3 regions of the Pradoshia sp. TA40_28 genome follow, and region 2 is predicted to be linked to each of the others. Evidence: a T-box and tRNA genes for the amino acid it is inferred to sense, from the RefSeq annotation. Region 2 holds a T-box; the other regions hold tRNA genes.
The links. A T-box is a leader RNA that pairs with one kind of tRNA and senses whether it is charged. The one in region 2 lies ahead of argS (arginine--tRNA ligase), so its partner is inferred to be a tRNA-Arg.

Region 1 (5,725 bases), on a different contig from region 2:
GTTTTGCAGCATCTGCGCGTTTAGTGAAACGTCCAGTAGATTCTACAACGATATCTACTCCAAGATCTCCCCAACCAAGTTGAGCTGGATCTCTTTCAGCAAGAACTTTTACACGTTGTCCAGCAACTACTAAGTAGTCTCCGTCAACTGTTACATCTTGATCTAAAGTTCCATGAACTGAATCATATTTTAAAAGATGCGCAAGCATTTTTGCATCAGTTAAATCGTTAACTGCTACAACTTCTACTTCCGGATTATTTAACGCCGCACGGAATACGATACGTCCAATTCTACCAAAACCATTAATACCTAATTTTACTGCCATTAGAAGGTTCCTCCTTTTGGAATCTTAGAAATAGATTTTAAATTATATTCAAAAGGGTGTTATCCCTTAAGTAACTGAATTGCTGCACCTTCATCCGTAATTAAAATCGGTTTTTTAGGTGCCATTTTAATATAGGCTTTTATCGCCTTTGCTTTTGAGGCTCCTCCGGCAACCGCGATAACATGTTCCGCATTAACCAGATCATCTAATTGAAGGCCGATTGTATGGACTTTCTGTATTATGTTGCCATTTTCATCGTAATAATATCCAAATGCTTCTCCAATTGCTTTTTTATTTGTTAATTCCTGGAGACTATCATCGGATGATTTCCTTCTTTCGGCCATTGTTTTGGCCTCTCCTATACCATGAAGAACAATATTGGCTGATTCCAACAGTTCCAATACTTCATGTATAGCAGGTTCACTGGTTAGCGTATTGTACGCTGTTTCGCTAAGATTGTCCGGTACATACAGGACACGATATCGTGAATGCATCTTTTCAGCCATTTGTTCACATACTGTGTTGGCTTGATACTGCACACCTTTACCAAGACCACCTCTCGCTGGTACAAACAAAATATCATCCACATTAGGAAGTTCGGATACACTCGGCAACATTCTGCCTATTGCAGCCATTGTTGTTCCACCTGTCACAGCAATGATATTTTTACCCGTTAGAAGACTTTTCATACGCGATGCACCTGCACGTCCAAGTTCATCTATAACCCACGGGGAGTGATCGCTATCACCGTTAACGATGATGATTTTCTCTAAATTAAGCTTTTCCTGTAAAAGGCGCTCCATATCATCTATACCCGATAATTGCCTTATTACACCACCAAGATGATCCAGAATCTCTTCACCTTCTTTTGTAACCGTCATTCCTGAGCTTGCAATAAGGATAAGTTTTTGATCTTTCAAAAATTCTACCTCGCTGCGCAAAGTACGCTCTGTGATGTTTAGCGTCAGCGATAAACTGCGTCTGCCAACCGGTTGTAAGGTGCGAATAGTCCTTAGGATGTTGTATCTTTTTTGCATGACCTCAAATATATCCGGAATTAATTTCTTCTGTAAATGGAGCATTCCATCCATACCCTTCAAACTCCTTTAATATACATTGGTCATTTTATGTCCTAGCGAGACATTTGGTGTCCCTGATTATGTAAAAAAATAGCTCCTGATGTAATTCCATTCTATCAGGAGTTTCGAATAGTTGCAAGAATGTAAATGTGAACATCACGTTAAATAGCAACGAATCTCATCTAGATTTACATGACCGTATTGAATAACTTGACCATTTATCTCGACTACAGGGATCATAAGCCCATATTGTTCCAATAACTTATCATTGGAATAGATATCGACTTCCAGAAGAGTAAACGTTATTTCTCTCTGCAGGAGCTTTAAAAGATCCTTTGCCTCTTCACATAACGGGCAATTCTTTTTTGTATAGAAATGAATGATTGGTACACTCACTTTTCTTCCCCCTGCTCCTTCTAGTATCTACCTATTAAATTAATTTATTCACTAAAGCTCATAACGTTTTCGTTTTGAGGAGGACGGAATAGGAAGCTGATTGAGATATATTGCGATTGTCCTTCTTGAGATAAATATCCCAAAAGATTGTAGCAGCTGCTTTGCAATAGACTGATCCTGCTCTGCTTTTATTTGTCGTATCCCACCTTCAAAAAACTCTACAATCCACTTATATTAATAGTAGTAAACAGAAAGTCTCAGAGCAAGAAAAAAGAGGGGTTTTTGCAAATTATTGAAGAAACAACAGCAGATTTGAGTTAAACAATAAAAAAAGTCCCTATGCTGACTTCTTCTCGAGCATAGGGACTTCTTATCTAGTAATTATATACGCCCTCGGAGGGAATCGAACCCCCATCGTAAGAACCGGAATCTTATGTTCTATCCATTAAACTACGAGGGCAAATGTTAGCCTACAAATTTATATTATAAGGAAGGGAAAGTCTTTTTGCAAGAACTATTCCTTAGGTTTACAAGCCTTTATGTTGGGTAAGATGGATATCAGGGATTATTTTACTTCTATACATAAATCAATCAACTGCTGTTCTTCATTCAAACTGTGTCCTTAACCCCTATAAATGAGACATCAGCCATGGCGAAAAAACATATAGTAAATGTAAGCGTCTTTTGTTTGACCTTTATTGACCATAAAGTGTATGATAAAGTCAAAGCTAAATGTGTTAATTATTTTTTTTACATATAAGGAGGAGAAATAAATGAATTTAATTCCTACAGTTATTGAACAAACAAATCGTGGGGAGCGCGCATACGACATTTATTCCCGTTTGTTAAAGGATCGTATCATTATGCTTGGAAGTGCTATTGACGACAATGTTGCAAACTCCATCGTTGCTCAATTATTATTCCTTGAAACTGAAAATCCTGAGAAAGATATTTATCTTTATATCAACAGCCCAGGTGGAAGTATTACAGCAGGTATGGCAATCTACGATACAATGCAATACATCAAGCCAAAAGTTTCAACTATTTGTATCGGAATGGCTGCATCCATGGGCGCCTTCCTTCTTGCAGCAGGTGAAAAAGGTAAACGTTTTGCCTTACCAAACAGCGAAGTCATGATTCACCAACCTCTTGGTGGAGCACAAGGACAAGCAACTGAGATTGAAATTGCTGCAAAACGCATTCTCTTTATGCGTGAACGCTTAAATAAAATCTTAGCTGAACGTACTGGCCAAGATCTTGAAACCATCGCCCGCGATACAGAGCGTGATAACTTTATGACAGCTGAGCGTGCCCTTGAGTATGGTTTAGTTGATAAAATCATCACTCGCAATGTAACTGAAGAAAACAAAAAATAATCATAACCCGAAGAGCTGTCGATCTAATCGGCAGCTTTTTTATTTGCCCTAAAAGATTAGCTATCATACTTTTTCTTTGTCTATGAAGAGAAACGAATTCTTTCACCCTTTTATTTCCATTCAAAGTCGTGTATTTATTTTAGTTCTCTAATTGTTTATCACTTTACCAAAGTAAAGGTTTGATGTTAAGATAATGTCATTAAATTAATTAGATAAGAGCTTATATAGGTGATCCGAACTGTGTATGCATGACCAGCAACCGATTAGCTACCCTTCATACAATATAGATAAATTGGGTATAGGTTTATAACAGGATCCTGTTTTTTCAACGGTTTGCATGGTTTATCCTATCTTGAAAACAAAGGAGTCATTCATCATGAATAATAAAAAATGGGGATTTTGGATCTTAACCATGTTTGTAGTAGGCAACATGGTCGGTGGAGGAATATTTATGCTGCCGGCGAACCTGGCTGGTGTTTCAAGTCCTATTGGAGCCACTATGGCATGGATCTTAACAGGAGCAGGGGTCTTAATGATTGCTCTTGTATTTGGAAACTTGGCTGTAAGAAAACCCGAATTAAAAACAGGACCACAAAGCTATGCACAAGCTATGTTTAGCTCACCTAAGAAAGGTAAAATTGCTGGTTACAGTATTGCCTGGGGGTATTGGGCTGCTAACTGGGCTGCCACGGCATCAGTTATCATTTCTTTCGCCGGATATTTATCTACTTTCTTCCCAATCATGCAGAGCCAGTACATCCTATTTTCAAGCGGCAATTTTGATCTGGAACTAGGCAAATTTTTAAATTTTGCTGTTTGTACAGTTATGCTATGGGGAATTCACTTTATTTTATGCAAAAGCTTCGATAGTGCAGGAAAAATGAATTTGATGGCAACCATCGCAAAAGTACTCGGATTTGCCCTCTTTATTGTCGTAACAATATTTATCTTCGATTCTGCTAATTTGATGAACGGTAAAGATTTTATAGATGCTTCCGGCACGTCCTATTCATTAGGTGGACAAATCAATAATGCAGCCATTGCCACTCTTTGGGCCTTTATCGGAGTTGAAGCAGCTGTTATGTTATCGAATCGGGCAAAGTCTCAGGCGGATGTTAAAAAAGCAACCATTACTGGCCTGATTATCGCTATTGCCATTTATATTGGTATAACACTGTTAACAATGGGGGCACTATCACAAGAAGAATTGCTACAATCACAAAAACCACTTGTTGATGCTCTTCAGGCGGCAATTGGTTCAAGTGGCGCTTATATCCTAGGTTTCCTAGCATTGATTTCATTATTTGGTTCAACGGTCGGATGGATTGTAGTTAGCTCTGAAGTTCCCTATCAGGCTGCTAAATCGAATCTATTCCCAGCCTTTTTCGGTAAAACCAATAAAAAGGGAAGCCCAGTCAACTCATTGACAATTACGAATCTTTTAACTCAATTCTTTCTATTTTCCACTATATCAGGGACAATTATGGAAGCCTACGATTTTGCAATGGTCGTTGCTACATTAGCGTATCTGATCCCGTATTTTGTTAGTGTAGTTTATCAACTAAAATTAATTTTCACCGGGGAAACCTACATTGGGATGAAAAGATCTCGGATTGTAGATGGCATCATTTCTACTTTGGCTCTTGTTTATACAATATGGGTTATTAAAACTGGTACAGCAGATTTGAAAACTTTCTCTCTCGGAATCGGATTATTTGTCCTTGGACTTGTTCTCTATCCAATCCTGATGAAAAACAAGAAACCAAAAGAATTAGCTAGAAGTTTGACAGAAGATAGATAATCATAAGACGAAGCCACTCTTTCAAAAGGGTGGTTTTTTTATGCCAAATTACCCACTTCCCTTTCCCCAACCTCCTTCTATTCTACCATTTTTAATTATTAAAGAGGTTTTTTATAAAATATTCAGAATATATAGAATGTTAACTAAAATTATGAGGAGGAAACCATTTGAGGGGAAAATCAATTTTGGCATCAGCCTTTGCTGCTGCTTTAACATTCAGTGCCTTTGCACCAGCCACTTCTGCCCACCAAATTTCGACAACAAGTAAACATGCAATTGACGCCAATCAAAATCATTCAGTTACCTATACAGGAAGCTCTTTTGATTTAAGTATTGCTAATGAAGAACGATTAATTAAAATGCTTAAAAAGGAAGGTACCATCAAGAAAAATGCAACGGATAAAGAAGCACAGGCACAGTTGAAAAAGTACTTAAAGAAAAAAGAAGAAAATGCTAAAAAGGACTCATCAAAAAAATTCGATAAGCAAATGAAAGAGTTACAGAAGAAGTGGAACAAAAAGAAAAAAGGTAAAAAACCGGGTAAAGGCACCAATCCTAACGATAAGGTTGTTCAACCCGTTAAAGAAGAGAAATATAGAGGCTCTGTAGTAAAAGATAAAGTTTTAGTCCTAATGATTGAATTCCCTGATTATAATGGTGACAATGTTAGACCAGAAGATACCGATATGTACTATAAAGACTATACGAAGGATCATTATCAACAAATGGTTTTTGGCAAAAAAGGATA
Region 2 (5,725 bases):
AATCAATGAACTGCTTGCGTTACAAGAAAATAGAATTAAAAATGTCATGACCCCAAGTGCTCATACAAGAGTATTAAATACCATTAACTATTTGATGAATGATCTTGGAGAAAGAGAATCGGATTTAATTCGTATTAATTGTCCGATTACGACCACAAAAATTTCAGTTATGTCCGGAACTTCGAGAGAAACTGTTAGTATGGTCGTCAATAGATTAAAGAAGGATCAGGTCCTATCCATAAAAGATCGAATGCTTCATATACATAAACCGGAATACTTTGGAAAGGAAGTTATTTGAGGAAAATTTATGAACGGATTAATTGATAATTCCTTCATTCCCCTTCTATAATAGGAATATTATACTAAGGGGGTGGAGTATATTATGATAAAAATCTCCTATCACACATTGGGAGCAGCTACTTTTATTTTGGGATTAGTATTACAGTTAAAGTGGCCGGGTCAGGATGAGACCATAGGTAACCAGCTGTTTCAATCTTACTCTATTCCTATTGAAGGAGAGATAGGAATCTCTTATGTTTGGATTTTCTCTCTCATCATACAGGTCAGTGGAATTCTGCTATTTTTGAAATGGTTTTCTGAGGAGCACCCTCAAATTTTAAAGAAGTATACGCGATTTGAACCTGTTTTCCTCGCTGTTTTGCTGTTCGCTATTCCTTATGTATGTAATAGTCTATTAAGTACTTCAGCCAAAACCTATGTATATGCTGCGGAGAATGGAACTAATGCTATAGAATATGTGGAAAATGAGAGTACAATAAAAAAAGCCACAGAAGATGGTTTGTACGAATGTAAAATCATCCTTAAAAATTATGAACATCAATCACAAAAGATCATATTGAAATTCCCTATTTCTGAATCCTTAAAGAAAGAAAAGAAAGTGGCTGCTTATTTACAGGTACATGAGAAGAAGGAAATTACCGTTCGATTTTCAGCTGACGAATTAGTTGAAATGGAAGGGATACCTGAATTCATTATTCAATCATAGTAGAGTATTAGTTTAATAACACTCTAAAAAACATGAAAAATCGGAGAAACGTGTATAAATCAACGTTTCTCCGATTTTTGTTTTACTAAAATATCCTGGGACTAGATCCTTGGAGTTACATTTCTTGCGGTGCTTCCATTCCTAATAAACGCATACCTTCTTCAAGAACGATAGTAATCGATTTTATTAAGGCTAATCGATTTTGCAAATCGCTATCAGTCTCTAATATCCGTACATGTCCGTAATAGCGGTTAAAAGATTGAGCTAAATCAATCAAGTATTTAGCAATAATGGATGGTTCCATTCTTTCGAAAGCCCGTCCAATCATAGAAGGAAATGCCAGTAAAAGCTTCACAATATCAAAGCTGTACTCATCAGATAAACCTGCTGTGTCACTAGCAGGATAGGAAGCTTTTCTGAGAATGGAATGAGCTCGGGCATTTGTATATTGTAAATAGGGACCGGTTTCTCCTTCAAACTTCAAGATGTCTTCAAGAGAGAATTCGATATTATTCATCCGGTCATTTTTCAAATCGTTAAAAATAACTGCTCCAACGCCTACTTGTCTTGCAACCTCATTTTTATTTTTTAAATCTGGATTTTTATTCTCAATATTTTTACCGGCAAGCTCTATGGAATTTGCCAACACTTCTTCAAGCAGGACAACTCTGCCTTTACGGGTCGACATTTTCTTACCGTCTTTCGTAATCATGCCGAATGGTACATGTTCTATTTGGTCAGCCCAGTCAAATCCAAGTTTCTTTAAGACAGCTTTTAGTTGTTTAAAATGCAAGGACTGTTCATTTCCGACAACATATACTGCTTTGGCAAACTGATAGGTGCGATGACGATAAAGTGCAGCTGATAGGTCCCGGGTAACATATAGAGTAGCTCCATCTGATTTTTTGATTAAACAAGGTGTTAAGCCTTCTTCATCTAATCTGACAACCATGGCTCCCTGATCTTCTATAAGTAAGCCGCTATTTTCAATTAATTCCACGACCTCTGCCATTTTATCATTATAAAAAGCTTCCCCGTTAAAAGAGTCGAATTGGATGCCGAGCAGTTTGTATATTTTTTCAAATTCCTTCAGAGATTCATCTCTGAACCATTCCCATAATTCTGTTGCTTCTTGATTTCCATCTTCAAGCTTTTTGAACCAGTCACGTCCCTGTTGTTCAAGCTCAGGGTTGTCTTCCGCTTTTTCATGGAATGTAATATATAGTTTTAAAAGCTCGCTGATGGGACTCTCTCTTACTTTTTGTTCATTTCCCCAAGCTTGATAGGCAACAATCAATTTGCCGAATTGTGTGCCCCAATCGCCAATATGATTAATTTTAACGGGAGTATATCCGCATTTTTCAATAATATTAGCTAAGGAGGCGCCAATCACGGTTGAGCGTAGATGCCCCATAGAAAAGGGTTTGGCGATATTAGGTGAAGACAGATCAATCGCGACGTTTTCCCCATTGCCAATTGCAAGTGAACCATAATGATGTTGTTCAGTTAATATTCTATTAATCACTTTTTCACTAATGGTCTTTTTATCGAGAAAAAAGTTAACATATGGCCCAATAGCTCTTACATCTTCATATCGATCATCTTTTAAGCTTTCAGCCAATGATTGGGCAATTTTCTGAGGCGATTGCTTCCATTGCTTTGCCAAAGCAAAGCAGGGAAATGCCAAGTCACCGTGCGCTTTATTCTTGGGTATTTCAATCAAAGATAAGCATGTCTCAAGTGCTAAATCATCCTTGGTTAGTTCATTAATATGAGAAGCCACATCCATTTTAATATCCATACTTTTAACCTCCAATGTTAAAATAATAAAAAAAGCCCGTCTCTTAATAATTATTAAGAGACGAGCTTGTAAACCCGCGGTACCACTCTGCTTGTTCTAATGAACCACCTTATCTTTATAACGGAAAGACCGGCCCAAACTACTAAAAGATGTTCGAATGAGCATTTCAGAAGCGCGTTCCTTAAAATCACCAATACCAGGCTCCCACTACTCCCGGCTCGCTATAATCTGTATTTTAAGTACTATTCTTCCTCAAAAATTGTATCAATATTTATTTATATACGAATAGTATAAATGGTCTAAAAAGAATGTCAATATATACTATGATTTTTGGAGGATTAACTTGCTCATTACTGCACAAATAGGTATACAATAGAATTATAATACTTGGCGAAGGGAGTATTCTACTATCATGAATAAAGAGAAAAGGCTGGCTATTATTAAGCAAGTAATCCAGAATAATGAGATTAAAACTCAGGAGCAGCTGGTTGAAGAATTATCAAAGCAAGGATTACATATTACTCAAGCTACCATTTCCAGAGATATTCGGGAATTAAGCTTAGTAAAATATCCATCGAAGACCGGTGGGACGAAATATGGCTTTATTGGGGAGCATAAGTACAATGATACAATGAAACTCCGGAAAAAAATGCAGGATGCCCTACTGAATATAGAAAGAATTGAATATTTTATTATCATTAAAGCATTACCAGGTCATGCACACTCATTTGGAGCCATTTTAGATGAGCTTGATTGGGATGAAAAAGCAGCAACGATATGCGGGAATGACACATGTATGATTATTTGTCGGACAGTTACTCAAGCAGAGGTGCTGGAAGAAAGACTAAAATCGATTGCAAATTTGTAAGAAAAATATTTTAAACATTTAGAGTATTTTATGCATGAAAATATACATACATTTATCCTGTTAAGTAGGTATTGTGAAGAGATTATTAAATATTCATACAAGAAATAGTTTATTTAAAGAGATTTATGTGAAGATTTACACATTATTTATGTGAAAAATCTCACATATCTTTTTTTTCACTCCTGTACACTAAAAATGTAAGAAAAATAAGGTGTGCAGGAGGAAAGGCAAGATGACAAATCCAATTCATGTTACTTCTGAAATTGGTACGTTAAAAACAGTTATGTTAAAGCGTCCTGGAAAAGAAGTAGAAAATCTTACTCCAGAATATCTGGAGAGGCTATTATTTGATGATATCCCGTATTTGCCGATTATTCAGGAAGAGCACGATTATTTTGCTAATACATTAAGAGATCAAGGAGTAGAAGTATTATACCTTGAAAAGCTAGTTGCTGAATCGTTAACAAATCCTGAAGTGAAAGAAGAATTTGTTAGTCGTATGCTGGAAGAAAGTAACGCAAAGGTACAGGGTACTTTCGAAAACCTTAAAGAGTACTTATTATCTTTTTCAAATGAAGATATGATAGAAAAAATTATGTCTGGTATCCGTAAAAATGAACTGGAAATCAGCAAAAGAAAACATCTGTATGAATTAATGGAAGACCATTATCCATTCTATACAGATCCAATGCCAAACCTTTATTTTACGCGTGACCCGGCAGCGGCAATTGGAAATGGGTTAACGATTAATAACATGCGTGAGCCTGCAAGACGCAGAGAATCCATGTTTATGGAGTACATTATTAAACATCATCCAAGATTTGCTGGTAAAGATGTTCCTGTATGGCTTGACCGTACTTATAATAACCCGATTGAGGGTGGAGATGAGCTGGTATTAAGCCCAGAAGTAGTCGCAATTGGAGTTTCAGCCAGAACTTCCGCTAAAGCAATCGAAAAGTTTGCATTGAACATCTTGAATAAACAGGAGCAATTCAAGAAAGTAGTCGCTATTGAAATACCAAAAACTCGTGCATTTATGCATCTGGATACTGTATTTACAATGGTAGATTACAATAAATTTACGATGCACCCAATGATTCAAGGACCTGGCGGAAAAATGAATATCTATATTCTTGAAAAAGGTGCTGATGAGAATTCAGTATCCATTACTCACCGTACAGATCTTAAAGAAACTTTGAGAGAAGTACTTGAATTGCCTGAGCTTGAAATCATTCTTTGCGGTGATGGAGATGAAATCGCAGCTCCACGTGAACAGTGGAATGATGGCTCCAACACATTAGCGATTGCACCAGGTGTGGTTGTTACATATGATCGAAACCAAGTGTCAAATAGAGTCCTTCGTGAACATGGTGTCAAGGTTATTGAGATCAAAAGCTCGGAATTGGCTCGCGGTCGTGGGGGCCCACGCTGCATGAGTATGCCGCTTGTACGTGAAGATATTTAATCAATAGATAGAAGTCAGTTATCTTTGGAAGGAGAAGTTGTAATGATTAAAACAAGACCAGATCTTAAAGGTAGAAGTTTCTTGGCTGAAAAAGATTTCACTGAAGAAGAATTCTTACACATGATTAATTTTGCCGCTGAGTTAAAAGAAAAGAAAAAACAAGGCATTCCACATCGTTATATGGAAGGTAAAAATATTGCCCTATTATTTGAAAAGCCATCCACACGTACTCGTTGTGCATTTACGGTAGCTTGTACTGATTTAGGTGCACATCCGGAATACTTAGGAAAAGATGACATTCAACTTGGTAAAAAAGAATCCATCGAAGACACTGCTAAAGTATTGGGTCGCATGTTTGATGGTATCGAATTCCGTGGCTTCGAGCATTCAAAGGTGGAAGCTTTAGCTGAGCACTCCGGAGTACCTGTATGGAATGGTCTTACAGATTTATGGCATCCAACACAAACATTGGCAGATTTCTTAACAGTACAAGAAAATATCGGCCATTTAAAAGGCGTTAAATTTGTATATGTTGGAGATGGACGTAACAATGTTGCGAACAGCTTATTAGTTGGTGGAGCAAAA
Region 3 (5,725 bases), on a different contig from region 2:
GGACCAGATACTCAGGCAGCGCTTATCCATTATGGTGCCCACCCCTATGTTGGCAGGGTCATCACATTAGGCTCACCACATCGTGGCTCGGAGCTGGCAGACTTATCAAATAGCTGGTATGCAGGTTGGCTTGGGGATTTGCTAGGTCAAAATGATGCCGGAACTTACTCTTTACAGGTTGGCGAAATGGCCAGATTCCGTTCTGTCACAGACGGCCATACGAACAGAAACAAGAATAAATACTATACCGTGGCAGGAACGGACCATGGACCGGCTTTATCTGCTCTATCCTTAGGAGGTGCCTATTTATCTTCCTACGGTGCTAATGATGGATTGGTCACCGAAACAAGCTCCAAACTACCCTACGGTACACATCTGTTCACGGATAGCTCGATTGACCATGATAATATCCGAATGGGCTCTAAGGTATTTTCACGAATTGAACCTTACTTGCGTACGGCTACTGTCACACAAACTAAAATCACAACCGATCTTCCCAATCAATATGAAGCGGCCATCCAAAACACATCTTCCCACTACATTCATGGGGATGCCTTAGCCAAAAGTCAACTTGTAAAAAAAGAGATCTATATCCCAGAAAAAACAACCGGTAGAATCTCGATCTATACGGCCCGCTCATCTACAGGTATTGAATTAATTTCACCGAATGGTACCGTCGTTCCCGCCTCCAAGCCGATTGTCGATCAGATGCTCTTTTCCGGTGCTAGCTTATATACCTTTAATAATAAAGACTTCACCCCTGGTATATGGGCTGTACAAATACAAGCAAAGGAAGCGGATGATGCCTATCTATTGGCCTCTACCTTTGACGAAAAGGATGTATATAAACTAGAGATGTCCGGAACAGGCAAAGCAGAGCAAACTGGATTCACCATTCACACTCCTAAAAATGCAAAAACAAGTAGTATGACTATTAAAGTAATTGATAAAGATGGGGTTGAGTTAACACAAGACATCTTGCCGAAGGCCACTATCGGAGCCGATTTCTCTGCTACACTGCCAAAGGTTCCGACACCCGGTGTATATAATATGACGATTGATATCACGACCAAACACCCTAACGGAGAAGAATCTATACGTACCTTAGTGAGATCTGTTTACATTGATTAATTAGAAACACCCTCTTATCTTTATCAGAGGGTTGTTTCTTTTTTACTTATTCAGATTATAAAGTGATATGTTGCAATTCTTCACATTTCAATCCATATCATAACTCGGCATTTTACTACGGGAATATTTTGATTTCACGAGGGAATTCTATGCAAATCATCCCTATTTAAAGGAGCAAGAATTATGAATCTACAGAATGGCAAATTTTATTGGCAAACAACTTATCCTGATCCTCCTTCATACCCACCCTTGGAGGAAAATCTAATTTGTGATGTTCTGATTATTGGTGGAGGAAGTTCAGGGGCTCAGTGCGCATACCTTTTATGCAATAAAGGACTTAAGGTAGCAGTAGTAGATAAACGAAGGATTGGCACCGGCAGCACAATGACCAACACCGCCCTCCTTCAATACTTAGGAGATAAGATGTTGTTCGAATTGGTCCATTCCTTTAGTGAAGAATCAGCCATTTACCATACAAAATTATGTGAACAAGCCATATCTGAAATTGAAGCAACGTCGAAAAAACTAAATATAGATTCCGAGTTTAAACGAAGGGATAGTCTCTATTATGCCAGCGATCCTCAAGGAGAGGAGAAATTACAAAATGAATACAAATATTTGGCCAAGCACGGCTTTGATGTGGATTTGCTTAACGAAGAACAAATTAAAGAGCGATACCCTTTCTCCAAACAATCAGCCTTGTATATTCATAAGGACGGGGAAATTAACCCATTTAAATATAATCACGGCCTGCTTCAGGCAGCTCATCAAAATGGCGTACAAATATTTGAGGATACAAAAATAACAAGGAAAGAATTCACTGATGATCATGCTATATTTCATACTGATCGCAATCATTCCATTACAGCAAAAAATGTTATCATTGCTGCTGGCTACGAAGGGCTTGAGTTTAAAAAAGATAAAGATTGTCTTCTGACCAGCTCATATGCTGTTATTACCAAACCGGTTGAGAATCTTCAGCAATCTGAATGGTACAAGCAAACATTAATTTGGGAAACAGCACGCCCATATATCTATATGCGCACAACTGCAGATAACCGGATTATCATTGGAGGACTGGACGAAAACACAATCTATCCTGAGAATCGTGATTCAAAAATTATTCATAAAAAAAAGAAACTGATTGAAGAATTTAACAAACTATTTCCCAACATAAGAGTTGAACCTGAATATTATCTTGGAGCCTTTTATGGCGGTACACATGATGGACTTCCTCTTATCGGTCAATATGATGAATTTCCTCACTGCCATTTTCTATTAGCCTATGGAGATAACGGACTTATCTATAGCAGTATCTTGTCTACAATTATCACAGAAATCATCACAAAAGGTTCCCATCCAGCCTTTCCTTTATATAGTTCTAAACGAAGGGGTAGTTAATCCATCTTATAAAATGCAAAAGAGGCAAAACCCTTTATAAAGGTTTTGCCTCTTTCTTTAGTTAGCGTCCCAGGAGAGATTCGAACTCCCGACCGACGGCTTAGAAGGCCGTTGCTCTATCCAGCTGAGCTACTGGGACATGTTATAATTTTTTTACGTTGTCCTTAAGACATTTATTATTATATAATCACTTTCTTTTTAAGTCAATAACTTTTTTAAAAAAGTTTTTTAAAAGTTTTTAGTAGTGAAGGGAAGGGATACTCACAATCCTGATCTGAATATTCCCTTCACTTACTATACAACTTTTTTTGAATTTAGGAAAGTGTTGTTTTCAATTGCCAGCCTGGTAATTTTTCCCCCGACAGCGTGTAAAAATCAACGATCGCATTCTGGCCTTGTTTTTCTAGAATGACATAGGTTTTATACTGACTTCCTCTTGGCAGACGAATGCTTCCGGGATTAATATATAGGCAGTTATCAATGTTTTCAGCTCCTGCTACATGCGAGTGGCCAAAACAGATGACATTTGCACCCAGTTCTTTCCCTTTCAAGCTAATATTCATCAGCGTAGATTTAATATTGTATAAATGCCCATGTGTCACGAGTATCGACCAGTCTTCAAGATGTGCAGTTAAATCTTCCGGAAAATCTTCGCCGAAATCACAATTTCCCCGCACAGTTTGGTAACCCTGAATAACTCGATCATCACGTGATAGCTCTGAATCGCCGCAATGAATAAACAAATCCACCTCATCTTTATGTCTCTCATGCAAAACGTTCAATTCTTCCTCTAAGCCATGACTGTCACTGACAATTAAACATTTCATAGGAATTCATCCGCTTTTTCATTTATTACTTTTTCTAATTCTCTCAAAGCATTCGCACGATGGCTGATTTTATTTTTTTCTTCCGCTTTCAGGTTAGCCATCGTTGTTTGTTTTTCCGGCACAAAGAATACAGGATCATATCCAAAGCCATTTACGCCATCCGGAGCCTCAGCAATGGTTCCCTCACATGTTCCAGATACCGTAATTGGGTCCATATTCGGTCCAACCAATGCAATCGCACAATAAAAACGTGCAGTTCGTTTTTCAGCGGGAACACCCTTTAATTCTTCGAGAATCTTTTCATAATTGGCCCGGTCATCTTTTTCAGGTCCTGCATAACGGGCTGAAAAAATACCTGGACGGCCATTCAACGCATCAATGATCAAACCAGAGTCATCAGAGAGAACAGGCATATTCAGTAGCTCAGAAATAGCATTTGCCTTTAAAAGAGCATTCTCTTCAAACGTACTTCCCGTCTCTTCCACATCGATTGCATTTTCAATATCCAACAAGGTTATAACCTTTATCCCTTTCGGGGAAAATAAAGCTTCAAATTCTTTTGCTTTTCCTTTATTTTTGGTAGCAATTAAAACGGTTTTCATATTCACCTTCTCCTCCCAAGAGAAAAAGCGTATACATGGGTACGCTTTATTGAATTTTGGCTGCTATTTCTCCCAACGCCTCTTGTTGTACAGTGAATAATTGCTTCATACCTTCACTAGCAAGGTCCAGCAATTCATTTAATTGATTTCTGGAGAAAGTAGCTTCTTCACCAGTTCCCTGAAGTTCCACGAATTCCTCTGCACCTGTCATAATGACATTCATATCCACCAAAGCCTGAGAGTCCTCATGATAATTCAAATCAAGAACCGCTCCAAACTCTTCAATCATCCCGACGGATGTGGCAGCAAGATAGTTTTTAACTGGATAGGAGTTGATTTTCCCTGACTCCTGAAGCTTATGCAATGCAATGGCCATCGCGACGAATGCACCCGTAATCGAAGCTGTTCTCGTTCCGCCATCTGCCTGAATAACATCACAATCAATCCAGATTGTTCTCTCCCCAAGTGCTTCCAAATCCACTACCGCACGTAATGCACGCCCGATTAAACGCTGAATCTCCATCGTACGCCCGGTTACTTTTCCTTTTGTTGATTCACGCATAGTCCTTTGTTCTGTTGCTCGTGGCAACATCGAATATTCGGCAGTAATCCATCCCTTACCTTCTCCACGCATAAATGGCGGTACACGGTCCTCTATACTGGCGGTACAAATCACCTTTGTATCACCAACACTGATTAACACCGAACCTTCCGGGTGTTTAATATAATTTGTTTCTATATGTACGGGTCTTAAATCATTTTTCTCACGACCATCAAATCTCATAAGTACCTCCTAAACTGTGTGCATCATGCTAAGTGTAGCATACCCTAATTTAATAAAAAAGCACCCTGTGCAAACATCATAGCCAATTTTGTCCAAATTAAAAACAGGCAAGTTCCTGTATGGAACTTGCCCATCTTTCTGATTATTAGTATTTTCCAGTGTTAACGGTTTCAGGACGTGTCACTGGTTCAGTCAGCTTCTTGCCATCTTCCTTAAGAAGTTCTTTCTCTCCGTTTACCTGGATGGCTACTTTTTTAATGTCGCTTTGTTCAGTCAAGGATAGAACTAACTCATTCAATAAATGGCCGGAAACAATTTTCTCCTCGTCATCAAAGCTTGAATAAATAGATTCATTGAAATTAAGCGTCACTACGCCGTCTTCTATTTTAGGTTCGTCCAATAGAGCTGCATCTGGCCTGAATTCAGTTACAAGCGGTGAGGAATAACCAGGACCTTTAATCAGACTGCTGACAACAGCTTCCACATTATCTTTTTCCTGATTGCTGATCCTTTTTGTCACCGGAACATAATAATAGTGATCTGTTTCACCTGACATATAATAAACTGTAACGGGACGAGTATTCATAATATCTGTCGACTCTGTATGGTCATTGTTAATTCCCATCAATCTTGAGGTACCGTCTTCAATGGCTGTTTTGTTAACAGGCATTTCTTTTAATGCTTTCCCTTCAATTTGTAAATTTACTTTATCTACGTTATCAAATTGTGTTAACGTCCATGTCACTGATTCTAGTATTTTCTTTTCATCCTCTGCCTTATATCCCTTAAACTCTTTAGAAAAATCAACCGTGGCTGCTCCATCTTTAATATCTACACTTTTCACAGCTGTATCTGCCGGTAAAACTGCTTTAAATCCATTTGGAAGCATTTCTGTTACCGGACCGTTCGCCACTAAATATTCAATCGCCTGTTTCGCTACACTTTCTGTATTGGGCAATGGAATCGTTTGAGGCACAATA

Region 1: it has a tRNA-Arg gene. The T-box ahead of argS (arginine--tRNA ligase) is inferred to sense a tRNA for this amino acid. The anticodon was not compared.
Region 3: it has a tRNA-Arg gene. The T-box ahead of argS (arginine--tRNA ligase) is inferred to sense a tRNA for this amino acid. The anticodon was not compared.

The regions. Positions count from the first base shown of each region.
Region 1 is NZ_JCATZO010000001.1:376,826-382,550, reverse strand. It holds gene gap (type I glyceraldehyde-3-phosphate dehydrogenase) at 1-325, opposite strand, end outside; gene AC58NB_RS01740 (sugar-binding transcriptional regulator) at 385-1,416, opposite strand; gene AC58NB_RS01735 (glutaredoxin family protein) at 1,561-1,800, opposite strand; gene AC58NB_RS01730 (RNA polymerase factor sigma-54) at 1,852-1,968, opposite strand; tRNA gene AC58NB_RS01725 (tRNA-Arg) at 2,189-2,260, opposite strand; gene clpP (ATP-dependent Clp endopeptidase proteolytic subunit ClpP) at 2,574-3,176, shown strand; gene AC58NB_RS01715 (amino acid permease) at 3,553-4,977, shown strand; gene AC58NB_RS01710 (immune inhibitor A domain-containing protein) at 5,145-5,725, shown strand, end outside.
Region 2 is NZ_JCATZO010000010.1:38,233-43,957, forward strand. It holds gene AC58NB_RS13565 (Crp/Fnr family transcriptional regulator) at 1-298, shown strand, start outside; gene AC58NB_RS13570 (hypothetical protein) at 383-1,006, shown strand; gene argS (arginine--tRNA ligase) at 1,122-2,807, opposite strand; T-box leader at 2,861-3,072, opposite strand; gene argR (arginine repressor) at 3,220-3,675, shown strand; gene arcA (arginine deiminase) at 3,908-5,140, shown strand; gene argF (ornithine carbamoyltransferase) at 5,183-5,725, shown strand, end outside.
Region 3 is NZ_JCATZO010000003.1:236,849-242,573, forward strand. It holds gene AC58NB_RS05245 (lipase family alpha/beta hydrolase) at 1-1,131, shown strand, start outside; gene AC58NB_RS05250 (NAD(P)/FAD-dependent oxidoreductase) at 1,315-2,532, shown strand; tRNA gene AC58NB_RS05255 (tRNA-Arg) at 2,598-2,671, opposite strand; gene AC58NB_RS05260 (metallophosphoesterase family protein) at 2,847-3,359, opposite strand; gene AC58NB_RS05265 (XTP/dITP diphosphatase) at 3,356-3,961, opposite strand; gene rph (ribonuclease PH) at 4,008-4,745, opposite strand; gene AC58NB_RS05275 (GerMN domain-containing protein) at 4,891-5,725, opposite strand, start outside.